2 regions of the Sphingomonas kyungheensis genome follow, and region 1 is predicted to be linked to the other one. Evidence: predicted binding sites of a transcription regulator. Region 1 holds the regulator's gene; the other holds the start of a gene.
What was found. Region 1 encodes LexA, which represses DNA repair genes until DNA is damaged. Its sites were predicted from a motif close to GTTCCNCNCTTGTTCT; they were not measured.
Positions count from the first base shown of each region.

Region 1 (7,259 bases):
CTGTCGGTGGAAAGCGCCCCCGGCAGGGGCGCCAGCTTCACCCTGTCGCTGCCGGCCTGACGCTAGCGGCGCAACCGGCGCGCGACGAGGATGAGCAGCAGCCCGGCGACCGCGAGCACGACGCCCCGGTCGGCCCACGGCCGCTGATCGAGCATGAAGCTCGACTCGGGCCAATGGATATAGCCAAGGCCCTGGCCGATCCACAGCATCCCCATCAGCGCCATCAGCACGCCGACGGAGAGCAGGACCGGCCGGGCGCGGCGCATCAGCGCTGGCCTACCGGGACGTAGCTACGCTGCGTCGGGCCGGTGTAGAGCTGGCGCGGACGGCCAATCTTCTGGTCGGGATCGGTGATCATCTCGTTCCACTGCGCCACCCAGCCGACGGTGCGGGCGAGCGCGAACAGCACGGTGAACATCGACGTCGGGAAGCCGATCGCCGACAGGATGACGCCCGAGTAGAAGTCGACGTTCGGGAACAGCTTCTTCTCGATGAAATAATCATCGCTGAGCGCCAGTTCCTCGAGCCGCAGCGCGGTGTCGAACAGCGGATCGTTGACCTTGAGCGCGTCGAACACCTCGCGCACCGTCTTCTGCATCACGGTCGCACGCGGATCGTAGTTCTTGTAGACGCGATGACCGAAGCCCATCAGGCGGAACGGATCGTTCTTGTCCTTGGCGCGGGCGATGAATTCGGGGATGCGCTCGGGCGTGCCGATCTCGCGCAGCATGTTGAGCGCCGCCTCGTTGGCGCCGCCATGCGCCGGACCCCACAGGCAGGCGATGCCCGCCGCCATGCAGGCGAAGGGATTGGCGCCCGACGAGCCGGCGAGCCGCACCGTCGAGGTCGAGGCATTCTGCTCGTGATCGGCGTGGAGGATGAAGATCCGGTCCATCGCCTTTTCGACCGCCGGATTGACCTCATAGGGCTCGGCCGGCACGCCGAACGTCATGCGCAGGAAGTTGCCGGTGTAGCTCAGCGAATTGTCCGGGTAGAGGAACGGCTGCCCGACGCTGTACTTATACGCCATCGCCGCGATCGTCGGCATCTTGGCGATCAGACGGTGGCTGGCGATCGTGCGCTGCACCGGATCGTGGATGTCGGTCGAATCGTGGTAGAAGGCCGACAGCGCACCGACGACGCCGCACAGGATCGCCATCGGGTGGGCGTCGCGACGGAAGCCGCGGAAGAAGGTGGCGAGCTGTTCGTGCACCATCGTGTGGCGCGAGATCGTATGCTCGAACTGCGACAGCTCGTCCGCCGCCGGCAGCTCGCCGTTGAGCAGCAGATAGGCGACTTCCATGAAGCTCGACTGTTCCGCCAGCTCGCCGATCGGATAGCCGCGGTGCAGCAGCACGCCTTCGTCACCGTCGATATAGGTCAGCTTCGACTGGCACGACGCCGTCGAGGTGAAGCCGGGATCGTAGGTGAAGTCGCCCGTCTGCGCATAGAATTTGCGGATGTCGACGACATCGGGTCCGACCGTACCGGACATGACCGGGTAGTCGAAATCCTTACCGTCCACGGAAACTTTGGCGGCGTCGGTCATGTGGTTGTCCTTCCTATCAGACTGCCATTCGGTCCGCGATCCGGCCGAGGCTTTCCTCTTTGCCGAGAAGCGCGAGCACGTCGAAGATGCCGGGCGATGTCTTGCGTCCGGTGAGAGCGGCGCGGAGCGGCTGGGCGACCTGGCCGAGCTTGACGCCCCGTGCCTCGGCGACCTGCCGTACCGCTGCTTCGGTTGCCTCCTGATCCCACTGCTGCACCGCGTCAAGCGCAGCGTGCAGTGCAGCGAGCAGCGTCGGCGCGTCACCGGCAAGCAGGTCCGAAGCTGCCTGATCGAGGTCGAGCGGACGCTGCGCGAACAGGAAGCGCGCGCCTTCGCTCAGCTCGTTGAGATTGGCCGCGCGCGCCTTCAGGACCGGCATCGCGCGGGTCAGCAGGTCGATATCGTCATAGCCGCCGATCGGCGCGATCAGCGCGGCGAGCCGCGCGTCGTCCGCAGCGCGGATATAATGACCGTTGAGGTTCTCGAGCTTCTTGAGGTCGAATCGTGACGGGCTCTTGCCGACGCCGCCGAGGTCGAACCATTCGGTCGCCTGGTCGCGGCTGATGATCTCGTCATCGCCATGACCCCAGCCGAGCCGCAGCAGGTAATTGTCGAACGCTTCCGGCAGGATGCCGAGCTCGTCGCGATAGGCCTCGATCCCGACCGCGCCGTGGCGCTTGGACAGTTTGGCGCCGTCGGTGCCGTGGATCAGCGGGATATGCGCATAGATCGGTTCGGGCCAGCCGTTGGCGCGGTAGATCGGCAGCTGGCGGAAGGCGTTGTTGAGGTGGTCGTCGCCCCGGATGACGTGCGTCACCCCCATGTCGTGATCGTCGACGACGACCGCGAGCATATAGGTCGGCGTCCCGTCCGAGCGCAGCAGGATGAGATCGTCGAGTTCGGCATTCTGCACCGTCACCGATCCCTGCACGCGATCCTCGATCGTCGTCGCACCGTCGCGCGGCGCCTTGAGCCGGACGACGAAGGGCGCGTCGGCGGGCGCGGTCGCCGGATCGGCGTCGCGCCACGGGCTGCGGATGCGCAGCGGCGTCTTGGCGGCCTGCGCCGCGGCGCGCTGCGCGGCGATCTCGTCGGCGGTCATGTAGCAGCGATAGGCATGGCCGGTTGCGACCATCTGATGCGCGACCTCGGCATGGCGATCGGCGCGGGCGAACTGGAAGACGGCGTCACCATCCCAGTCGATGCCGAGCCAGCGCAGTCCGCCGAGGATCGCGTCGATCGCCGGCTGGGTCGACCGCGCCCGATCGGTATCCTCGATGCGCAGCAGGAAGCGGCCGCCGTGATGCCGCGCGTACAGCCAGTTGAACAGGGCGGTACGCGCGCCGCCCAAATGCAGATAGCCGGTCGGCGACGGCGCGAACCGCGTCACGACCTCGGTCGGCTGGTGATGGGCGTGGCGATCGATCGTGGCGCTCAACAGCGCATGCTCCCGGGGTTTGAGACGTGACGGCCAGGGCGGCCGAGGCGCGCCGTAGCACGCGGATCATGCCCCTTCAAATGCCGCGGCGTCCCGTTCGGTTACAGCTCGGTATCGAAGAATGGCTGGAGGCTGAACGCGATACGCTGATCCTCTGGCTGCCGGTGAGTTTCGGTGGCGGCATCGCCGCCTGGTTCGTGCTGCCCGATCCGGCGAGCTGGACCGCCATGCTGTTGCTCTGCGTCGCGACCGCGCTCGCCGGCATCGCGCTCGCGGGGGACGGGCGGGCGGGGCGGGTGGTGGCGATCGGCGGCTTGGCCGCGGCGGCGGGGCTGGCATCGATTTGGTGGCGGGCCGAGCGCGTCGGCGCACCGATATTGGCACGCCCCGCCGTCGTCGCGGTGCAGGGAGAGGTCGAGCGGGTTGAGCCGCTGCCGGCGCGCGACCTCATCCGCCTGACGCTGCGCAGCGACAGCGTGGGCGTGCCGCCGCGGGTGCGGATCAACCTGCCGATCGGCGACGCGCCCGACGGGCTGGGCGAGGGGGCGGTGATCGGGCTGCGCGCGCGGCTGATGCCGCCAGCCGATGCGGCGGTGCCGGGCGGCTATGACTTTGCGCGCGTCGCCTGGTTCGCGGGGATCGGCGCGACCGGGCGCGGCTTCGCGCCGGTGCGGGTGATCCGGCGCGCGGCGGGCGAGGGGCTGCGCGCGGGGCTGACCAGCCATATCCTGTCGCGCCTGCCGGGCAGTCGCGGCGGTATCGCCGCAGCGCTCGCCACCGGCGACGAGGGCGCGATCACCGTGGCCGATGCCGATGCGATGCGGCGCGCCGGGCTGGCGCATCTGCTCTCCGTGAGCGGCTTGCACATCACCGCCGCGGTGGGGGCGACGATGCTGTGCGTCCTGCGGCTGCTCGCGCTGTCGCCGTGGCTGGCGATCCGCTGGCGGCTGCCGCTGGTCGCGGCGGCGGCGGGGGCGCTGGCGGCGATCGGCTATACCTGGCTGACCGGCAGTCAGGTGCCGACGATCCGCTCGTGCGTCGCCGCGCTGCTGGTGCTCGCCGCCTTGGTGCTGGGACGGGAGGCGATGACGTTGCGGCTGGTCGCCGGCGGTGCCATCGCGGTGATGCTGGTCTGGCCCGAGGCGGTGACCGGGCCGAGCTTCCAATTGTCCTTTACCGCCATCGCGGCGATCGTCACGCTCCACGACCATCCGCGCGTCGCCGGCTGGTTCCGGCAGCGCGACGAGCCCTGGCGTCGCCGTATCCTGCGCGAAGGCGCTGCGTTGCTGCTCACCGGCGTCGTGGTCGAGGCGGCGCTGATGCCGATCGCGGTCTTCCACTTCCACAAGGCGGGGCTGTACGGCGCGGCGGCGAATATCGTCGCGATCCCGCTCACCACCTTCGTCGTCATGCCGCTCGAAGCGGCGGCGTTGCTCGCCGATACGGTCGGCCTCGGCCCACCGGTCTGGTGGCTGACCGATCTCGCGTTGCGGCTGTTGCTGGTGATCGCCCACCGCGTCGCCGCGCTGCCGGGATCGGGGTTTGCGTTGCCGGCGATGTCGGCCGCGGCATTCGCGCTGATCGTCGGCGGCGGACTGTGGCTGATGCTGTGGCGGACGCGGGTGCGGCATTGGGGGCTGCTGCCGATCCTGCTCGGCGGCTGGTGGATGGTGCAGGCGCCTGCCCCCGATCTGCTGGTGACGGGAGATGGCCGCCATATGGCGGTACGGGTCGACGGGAGACTCGCCTTGCTCCGCGAGCGCGCCGGTGATTACACGCGGGCGATGCTCGCCGAAAATGGCGGCATCGACGGCGAGCCGTTGCCGCTCAGCGAGCAGGCGGCGGCGCGCTGCTCGCCGGACGCCTGTATCGTCACGCTGAGGAGCACAGAGCGCGCATGGCGGATCGTTGCGACGCGCAGCGCCTATCCGGTCGATCGTGCCGCGCTGATCGGCGCCTGCCATGCGGCGGACATCGTCGTCAGCGAACGGCGGCTGCCGCGATCCTGCCGCCCGCGCTGGCTGCGGCTCGATGCACCGCTCCTGCGTCGCACCGGCGGCGTCGCGATCGACCTGGAAAGCCGACGGGTGCGCACGGTGCTACAGCCCGGCGACCGCCATCCCTGGCGGATCGCCCGGCTCAGTCGTAGCGGCGCAGGATGCCCGACAATTTGCCCTGCACGCGGACGTGCGAGGGGACGTAGCGCTGCGGTTCGTAGGCGCGGTTGGCGGGATCGAGCCGGACCATCGCGCCCTCGCGGCGGAAATATTTGAGCGTCGCTTCGCTGTCGTCGATCAGCGCGACGACGATCTCCCCGTCGCGGGCGACCTCGGTACGGCGGATCAGCGCATAATCGCCATCGAGGATGCCGGCTTCGACCATCGAATCGCCCGACACTTCGAGCGCATAATGTTCGCCGCTGCCGAGCAGGGCGGCGGGGACGGCGAGCGTCGAGCTGCCCTCGAACGCCTCGATCGGCAGGCCGGCGGCGATGCGGCCGTGCAGCGGGATCTCGATCACGTCATTGGCGGGCGCCGGTGCGGCGCGGACGTTGGTCTTGGCGGGCGGCGGTGCGGCCGGCGCCGTCGACGCGGCGGGCTTGCGCTCCGACCGTTCCGGCATGCGCAGCACTTCGAGCGCGCGCGCCCGGTTGGGCAGGCGGCGGATGAAATGCCGTTCCTCGAGCGCGCTGATCAGACGATGCACGCCCGACTTGGACTTGAGGTCGAGCGCCTCCTTCATCTCCTCGAACGAGGGCGAGATGCCGGTTTCCTCCAGCCGATCGTTGATGAAGCATACGAGCTCGTGCTGCTTGCGCGTGAGCATGGGCGATCCTTCCCCGTCAGAACAGACGCGGAACTTCTAGGGAACAGGATGGCGTCCGTCAAGCGATGACGAGGATATCTGCCGAGTCGCCCGCCCGTGCCGCCGCGGCGCCGGCCGGGCGGATGATCAGCGCCTGCGACCGAGCCAGCGTCAGCAGCATCGAACTGTCCTGGATCGTCGAGGCATAAGCGCGGCCGTCGCGTATTTCGGCACGCAGATAGTCGGTGCGCGCGCCATTGGCGGGCAGGTCCTCGCCGAGCAGCGCCAGCGTCGCGCGCGGCAGCGGGTCGGCGGCGCCGGCGAGATGCGCGATCACCGGTTTGACGAACAGGATCGCGGTGACGAAGGCGGACACCGGATTGCCCGGCAGTCCGAGCACCTGCATCGCGCCGCGTCGCCCCGCCATCATCGGCTTGCCGGGCCGCAGCGCGATCCGCCAGAAATCGATCTGGCCGCCCGCGGCCTCGAGCGCCGGCCGGACGAGATCGTGATCGCCGACCGATGCGCCGCCGGTGGTGACCAGCAGATCGGCGTCGACCCGCGCGAAGGCGTCCCGCAGCGTCGCCAGATCGTCGGGCAGGATGCCGAGGTCGATCAGCTCGACCGGCAGATCGGCAAGCATCGCGGCGAGCATCGCGCGGTTCGATTCGGGTAAGGCATCGGGCGAGGCGGGCTGGCCGGGATCGACCAGTTCGTCCCCGGTCGCGCAGATCGCGACACGGACGCGTCGGTGGACGCACAGCGCACCGACGCCGCCGGTCGCGGCGACGGCGATCCGCGCCGGGGTCAGCCGCTCGCCGCTGCGCACCAGCGTGTCGCCGGCGGTGAAGTCGAGGCCGCGGCGGCGGGTGTTGCGGCCCGGATGCGCCGGCCCTTCGCCGGTGAGTCGGATCGCGGCGCCCTGCGCGTCCACCTCTTCCTGGATCATCACCGTATCGGCGACGGCGGGCATCACCGCGCCGGTGAAGATGCGGACGGTCTCGCCGGGCTGGATCGTGCCGTCGAACGGCCGCCCGGCCGCGCTCTCGCCGATCAGCGTCCACGGGCCGGGCAGGTCGGCGAAGCGGATCGCATAGCCGTCCATCGCGGAGAGGTCGTGCGCGGGCTGCGTGCGCTGCGCGACGACGTCGGCGGCGAGCCAGCGCCCCGCGGCCTGCGCGAGCGGCACCGTCTCCTCGGCGACGCGCGGCGCGGCGGTGAACAGACGCGCCTGCGCCTCGGCGATCGGCAGCAGCGTCATCGCCTCAGGCGCGCCAGTCGCCGGACGCGCCGCCGGCCTTTTCGAGCAGACGGATGCCGGAGATCACCATCGCCCGGTCGATCGCCTTGGCCATGTCATAGACGGTGAGCAGCGCCACCGAGACGGCGGTGAGCGCCTCCATCTCCACCCCGGTCTTGCCGTCGGTCGCGGTCAGCGCGGTGGCGGTGATGCCGCCCGCGTCGATC
Region 1 covers NZ_JBBBDM010000002.1:650,997-658,255, forward strand. Annotated here, with positions in the region: gene V8201_RS07125 (sensor histidine kinase) at 1-60, shown strand, start outside; gene V8201_RS07130 (hypothetical protein) at 63-266, opposite strand; gene V8201_RS07135 (citrate synthase) at 266-1,549, opposite strand; gene gltX (glutamate--tRNA ligase) at 1,566-2,987, opposite strand; partial or broken gene V8201_RS07145 (ComEC/Rec2 family competence protein) at 3,068-5,119, shown strand; gene lexA (transcriptional repressor LexA) at 5,127-5,813, opposite strand; gene V8201_RS07155 (molybdopterin molybdotransferase MoeA) at 5,872-7,053, opposite strand; gene moaC (cyclic pyranopterin monophosphate synthase MoaC) at 7,058-7,259, opposite strand, start outside.

Region 2 (7,259 bases), on a different contig from region 1:
GCTGTGGACCCGCCTATGTCCTCGGGAAAATGGCACGTGTGCCCCTCACAGGCTGCCAGCGACTCGCCACCTTCAGGCCGCTTTGTCGGACCGGCCTCCCGGACATCGGACGGACGCCGCCTGACCGAACGCCCAACCCACGCTCACCGTCCGAGCATATGATCCACGAACGCCCCCAGAGTCCGGAAGCCCGTCATCCGCAGCGCGCTGTCCTCCTTCGCCACCGCCGCCGGCACCAGCGCGCGTTCGAAGCCGAGCTTGCCCGCCTCCTTGAGCCGCAGCGCGCCATGCGCGACCGGGCGGATCTCGCCCGACAATGCGACCTCGCCGAAGGCGACCGCGTCGATCGGCACCGGCCGTTCGGACAGCGCCGAGATCAGCGCCGCCGCCACCGCCATGTCCGCCGCCGGGTCCTGCACGCGATAGCCGCCGGCGATGTTGAGATAGACTTCGGCGTTGGAGAAACTGAGCCCGCAGCGCGCCTCCAGCACCGCGAGGATCATCGCCAGCCGGCCGCTGTCCCAGCCGACCACCGCGCGCCGCGGCGTCGCGCCGCTCGCCAGCCGCACCACCAGCGCCTGGATCTCGACCAGCACCGGCCGCGTCCCTTCCAGCGCCGGGAACACCGTCGTGCCGGTCACCCCCTCGTCGCGCTGCGTCAGGAACAATGCCGAGGGATTGGAGACCTCGGCCAGTCCCTCGCTCTGCATCGCGAAGACGCCGATCTCGTCGGTGCCGCCGAAGCGGTTCTTGATCGCGCGGAGGATGCGATATTGATGGCTGCGCTCGCCTTCGAAGGCGAGCACGGTGTCGACCATATGTTCGAGCACGCGCGGCCCGGCGATCGCGCCGTCCTTGGTGACGTGGCCGACCAGCACCAGCGCGGTGCCGCGCTCCTTGGCAAAGCGGATCAGCTCCTGGCTCGACGCACGCACCTGGCTGACCGTGCCCGGCGCGCCCTCGATCAGGTCGGAGTGCATGGTCTGGATCGAATCGATCACCAGCAGGTCCGGCGCCTGGCCGATCGACAGCGTCGTCAGGATGTCGCGCGTCGAGGTCGCCGCGGCGAGCTGCACCGGCGCCTGGCCGATGCCGAGCCGCCGTGCGCGCAGCCGCACCTGATCGGTCGCCTCCTCGCCCGAGACATAGGCGACGCTGCGTCCGGCGAGCGCGAGCTTGGCCGCCGCCTGCAACAGCAGGGTCGACTTGCCGATGCCGGGATCACCGCCGATCAGCGTCGCCGAGCCTTCGACGAAGCCGCCGCCGAGCGCGCGGTCGAGCTCGGCGATGCCGGTCGCCATCCGCTCGGGCAGGACGATATCGGCGTCGAGCCCGACGAGCTGGAACGAGCGGCCGCCGGTGCGCAGGTCGTGCTTGGCCTGGAACGGCGTGACGACCGCCGCCGCCTCCTCGACCAAAGTATTCCATTCGGCACAATCGGCGCACTGCCCCGCCCAGCGGTGCGACACCGATCCGCACGCCTGGCACACATATCGTTTCTGCGGTTTCGCCATGCGCGCGGATATAGTGCGACGAGAACGGGAAGGGAACAAATATCCGCGCCGGCGCGCGGAGACGGCACGGCATACACTGCCACGAGGCGGCACTTCGACCGGCGGTGCCGAGGCGGCGCACCGGGGCGCGGTCGCTTGCGGCTGGCACCGATCATCGCGGTGCCGCCAGTCTCCCGCCGCTACCGGCCATGCCGCCGATCCGCTGCCGGTGCCGAAGATCATTGCGGCCGCCGACATAGTCACGCCGCAATCGGGCCGCTATGGCCGGTGTCGGTATGCAACCCTCTGATCTTCGTATCGCGCTGTTCAGCGGCAATTATAACTACACCCGCGATGGCGCGAACCAGGCGCTCAACCTGCTCGTCGGCCATCTGCTCGATCGCGGCGCGGCGGTGCGCATCTATTCCCCGACGATCGATCCGCCCGCCTTTCCGCCGGTCGGCGATCTCGTCTCGGTGCCGGCGATCCCGATGCCGGGCGGCCGCGCCGAATATCTGCTCGGCCGCTATCTGCCGAAGACGACGCGCGAGGATGTCGAGGCCTTCGCCCCCAACATCGTCCACGTCTCGGCGCCCGATCTGCTCAACCATGGCGCGGTAAGCTGGGCGCGGCGCAACGGCGTGCCCGCGGTCGCCTCGTTCCACACGCGGTTCGAGACCTATTTTCGCTATTACCGGATCGGCTTCGTCGAGCCATGGATCAAGGCGCTGATGACGCGCTTCTACAATCGCGTCGACGTGGTGATGCCGCCGAGCCCGAGCATGGGGACGCTGCTGCGCGAATGGGGCGTGACGACGCCGATCACCATCTGGTCGCGCGGCATCGATCACGACACCTTCGTGCCCGAGCGGCGCAGCCTCGCCTGGCGGCGCGAGCGCGGCATCGGCGACGACGAGATGGCGGTCGGCTTCCTCGGCCGGCTGGTCAAGGAAAAGGGCCTCGACGTCTTCGCCGAGGTGGTGAAGGCGCTCACCCGCCGCGGCGTGCCGCACAAGGTGCTGGTGATCGGCAAGGGACCGGCGCAGGACTGGTTCGCCGAACAGGCGCCGGGCGCGATCTTCGCCGGCTTCCAGTCGGGCGACGACCTCGGCCGTGCGGTCGCGTCGATGGACGTGTTCTTCAACCCGTCGATCACCGAGACGTTCGGCAACGTCACCACCGAGGCGATGGCGGCGGGCGTCCCCGTCGTCGCGGCGCGCGCAACCGGCGCGGTCGATCTGGTCGAGGACGGCGTCACCGGCTTCCTCGTCGATCCGACCGACATCGCCGGCTATGCCGATGCGATCGCGCGCATCGTCGGCGATCCCGCCCTGAAGGCGAGCATGAGCGCGGCCGGCATCGCCCGCGCCGCGCATTATCGCTGGGACAGCGCCAACCAGACCGTGCTCGACACCTATCTGGCGCTCGCCCGCCGCTGACCGGCGCGCGCCCTACCCCTCGCGCCAGTCGAAGGTCAGCGGCGCCTCGCGGAACGCGAAGCGGTCGAGATGGCTGGCGACGACGCCGCGCATCCGCTCGACATCCTCGCCCGCCGGCACGGTGAGCAGCAGGTCGAGCGTCTCGCTGTCGGCGCGCATCGCCAGAACCGATCCGTTGGGGAAGGTGATCGTCCCCTCCTCGGCAGTGAAGCTTACCGTCATCTTGTGGCTCCAATGCTTGGCGAGCTGCTGGAGATAGCGGCTGGCCGATGCCGTCGGCACGCGGGCGACCGAGGCGCTCACTTGATGCGCTCGATCTTGCGGACGACCTCGTCGATCAGCGCGGCGACCTCATGCGCGGCCTCCTCCGACAGATCGTCGGCCTCCAGCCGGTTGCGCAGGACGTTGCGCAGATTGTGCAGCGCGCGGCGGACGGGCGCACGATCGCTGCGCGCGCGATGCGCGCCGACCTCGGTGAGGCGGGCGATCAGCATCGCCACCTGCTCGGCATGTTCGGCGAGATGCGCCTCACCCGCCGCGGTGACGACGAACCGCTTGCGCGAATTGTCGGACGGCTGTTCGGCGATCAGCTCCATCTCGGCGAGCATCGTCAGCGCCGGATAGACCATCCCGGGCGATGGCGCATAGACGCCGCCGGTCAGTTCCTCGATCGCCTTGATCAGCTCATAGCCGTGGCGCGGTTCGTCGGCGATCAGCCGCAGCAGCACCAGCCGCAGCTCGCCGCCATCGAACATCCGCCGCCGGCCGCCGCCGCGCTGCACCTCGTCCCACCGTTCGGCGAAGTCCGCAGCGAAACGGTCCCAGCGGTGATGCCCACCGCGGGGGCCGCAGCCGCGCTGACGGCCGCCATGGCCGTGGCCAAATCCAAATCCAAATCCGTGCATGATCGATTCCCTGTCTGTCATGATGCAGCGAAGATATATCTTACTGGTCATACCGCAAGACCCCTCAAGATATATTTTGAAAGCGGCTGACTCGTGTCGGGGGGGTGACGCCGGCCCCCTGCCCGCCTATCTCGGGCCGATGGCAGATCTGCTCACCGGCCTCGATCCGGAGCCTCCCGTCGCGCCCACCCCCACCGGCGACGCCCCGCTCGCCGACCGGCTGCGTCCCCGCGCGCTCGGTGAGGTGGTCGGCCAGGAGCATCTCACCGGACCCGACGGCGCGATCGGGCGGATGGTCGCCGCCGGCCGGCTGTCGTCGATGATCCTGTGGGGGCCGCCGGGCACCGGCAAGACGACGATCGCGCGGCTGCTCGCCGCCGCGGTCGATCTGCGCTTCGTCGCCATCTCGGCGGTGTTCTCGGGCGTCGCCGAGCTCAAGAAGGCCTTCGCCGAGGCGCGCGACCACGCCCGCATCGGCAAGCGCACCCTGTTGTTCGTCGACGAGATCCACCGTTTCAACCGCGCGCAGCAGGACGGCTTCCTCCCCTTCGTCGAGGACGGCACCGTCATCCTCGTCGGCGCGACCACCGAGAATCCGTCGTTCGAACTCAACGCCGCGGTGCTGAGCCGTGCGCAGGTGCTGATCCTCCACCGGCTCGGCGCGGAGGCGCTCGGCCAGTTGCTCGACCGGGCCGAGGCGGCGGAGGGGCGCGCGCTGCCGCTGACCCCCGCGGCGCGCGCGGCGATGATCGCGCAGGCGGACGGCGACGGCCGCTTTCTGCTCAACCAGGCCGAGACGCTGTTCGCGGTGCAGATCGACGCGCCGCTCGACCCCGCCGGCCTGTCCGCCTTCCTCCAGCGCCGCGTCGCGGTCTACGACAAGGATCGCGAGGGGCATTATAACCTCATCAGCGCGCTGCATAAGAGCATCCGCGGATCGGACCCGCAGGCGGCGCTCTATTACCTCGCGCGGATGCTGACCGCGGGCGAGGAGCCGCTCTACCTGCTGCGCCGCCTCACCCGCGCGGCGGTCGAGGATATCGGCCTCGCCGACCCGCAGGCGCTGGTCCAGTGTATCGCCGCCAAGGACACCTACGACTTCCTCGGTTCGCCCGAGGGCGAACTGGCGATCGCGCAGGCGTGCCTCTATCTCGCCACCGCGCCCAAATCGAACGCCGCCTATATGGCGCAGAAGAAGGCGTGGCGCAGCGCGCACGAGACGGGCTCGCTGATGCCGCCCGCCAATATCCTCAACGCCCCGACCAAGTTGATGAAGCAGATCGGCTATGGCGCGGACTACGCCTATGATCACGACACCGCCGACGCCTTTTCCGGCGCCAATTACTGGCCCGACGAGCTGCCGCCGCAGACCTTCTACGAACCGAGCGGCCGCGGCTTCGAGGCGCGCTTGCAGGAGCGGCTGGCGCATTGGGACAGACTGCGCAGCGAACGCAGCGGCGGGGTGGACTAGCGCCGGCGCTTCGGCCATGAGGGCGCCCGCGCCGGTTTAGCTCAGCTGGTAGAGCAGCGGTTTTGTAAACCGAAGGTCGCGGGTTCGATTCCTGCAACCGGCACCACCTTCCTGCTTTGGTCGGCGTGGGATCGCCTCTCCCGCGCGACAAAGCCGCATTGCCGCTTGCCATTCCGGTCCCCGCCCGCCTAAGGGCTGACCCGCGTCGGGGAGTGGCGCAGTCCGGTAGCGCGCCTGCTTTGGGAGCAGGATGTCGCAGGTTCGAATCCTGTCTCCCCGACCATCGCCCCCGGATCACTAAGGACCGTCGCGCAGCGCTTTACAAATCCGTCCCCGGCACCGCCGCTACGCCGCAGACGCCGGCCGCCCGCCGCTACGGCCCTAGAAGAACATCTTCCACCCGACCAGCGCGAGCGTCACCGCGAGGATCGGACGCAGCACGTCGTCCGAGATGCGGGTCGAGATCAGGCTGCCGAAGATGATCCCGGGCACCGATCCGATCAGCAGCGACGCGAGCAGCCCGACGTCGACCGATCCCATGAGCCAATGTCCGGAACCGGCGATCAGCGTCAACGGCACCGCATGCGCGATGTCCGACCCGACCAGCCGGTTGGTCGGCAGCTGCGGATAGAGGACCAGCAACACGGTCATGCCGAGCGCCCCCGCCCCGACCGAGGTGAGCGAGACCATCACGCCGAGCAGGACGCCGAGCAGGATCGTCGAGCGCGCGACGCTGCGCCCGGACATCGTGCCGAGCCGCGCGTGACAATAAGCGACGATCTGTCGCCGGAAGAGAATGGCGATCGCGGTGGCGAGCAAGGCGGCGCCGAGCGTCGCGGTGATGATATGCGCGGCGCCGCCCAGTTGCGCGCCGGACCATGACATCACGCCCAGCGTCGCCAGCGTCGCCGGGATACTGCCCGTGGCCAGCCGCCCGACCACCCGCCAGTCGACCGTGCCGCCGACGCCGTGGACGACGGTCCCCACCGACTTGGTGGCAGACGCATACAGCAGATCGGTGCCCACGGCGGTCGCCGGGTGGAAACCGAAGGCGAGCACGAGCAACGGCGTCATCAGCGATCCGCCGCCGACCCCGGTCAATCCGACGAGTGTCCCGACGCCGACGCCCGCGAGCGTATAGAGCGGGTTTATGTCAGCCAGCACTATCGAGCCTCGCACATGCTTCGTTGACGCCTAGCCTGCCCCCCGCCCCCGATCAAATCGAGGTAGAAATTCTGCGTCGGGCCAAATCTGCGGCGAGCGGGCGCAAGCCGATGGCCGGGCATTGCGGCGTCGGCGCCCGCGGAATGGGCATCAGAACGCCTTGCCGGATTGTCGTTCGACCGGGCCTTGAGGATCGCTGCGCTATCGCGATCGGCGGATCGCCGGAAAATCCCGCCTTGTCGGGCATGATGCCTCGCCGCCAAAGAGGGGACCGCACGCGACCCGCGCCGGAATCACACCGGCGCTGTGCGTCGCGACGAATGACGAAGAGGATGCCCGCCGATGAACGTTCTGACCGAACATGCCGGACACGACGGCCACGACCAACTGGCAGCGCTGATGGCGGCCAATCGTCAGCCGCCGATCGGCGAGACGCTGGATTTCACCATGGTCGAACTGGAGCGCGGCCGCGTCGTGTTCGCCGGCTCGCCTTCGCGCAAGGTCTATAATCCGATCGGATCGGTCCATGGCGGCTATGCCGCCACGCTGCTCGACAGCGCCTGCGGATGCGCGGTGCATTCGGCTCTGGCGGCGGGCCTGGGATATACGACGCTGGAGCTGAAGATCGCCTACCACCGGCCGCTGAGCGAGGCGAGCGGACCGGTCCGCGCCGAGGGCAAGATCATGTCGATCGGCCGCCGCGTCGGCTTTTCGGAAGCGACATTGGTCGACGCGCAGGGGCGCCTCTGCGCCTCGGCGACATCGACGCTGCTGATCTTCCCCCTCG
Region 2 covers NZ_JBBBDM010000003.1:66,339-73,597, reverse strand. Annotated here, with positions in the region: gene radA (DNA repair protein RadA) at 144-1,514, opposite strand; gene V8201_RS08090 (glycosyltransferase family 4 protein) at 1,790-2,932, shown strand; gene V8201_RS08085 (DUF2218 domain-containing protein) at 2,945-3,235, opposite strand; gene V8201_RS08080 (PadR family transcriptional regulator) at 3,232-3,837, opposite strand; gene V8201_RS08075 (replication-associated recombination protein A) at 3,977-5,308, shown strand; tRNA gene V8201_RS08070 (tRNA-Thr) at 5,339-5,414, shown strand; tRNA gene V8201_RS08065 (tRNA-Pro) at 5,515-5,591, shown strand; gene V8201_RS08060 (sulfite exporter TauE/SafE family protein) at 5,690-6,469, opposite strand; gene V8201_RS08055 (PaaI family thioesterase) at 6,815-7,259, shown strand, end outside.
Region 2: a site for LexA is predicted at 1,536-1,551, ahead of radA (DNA repair protein RadA). Genes of this name have one in related genera too.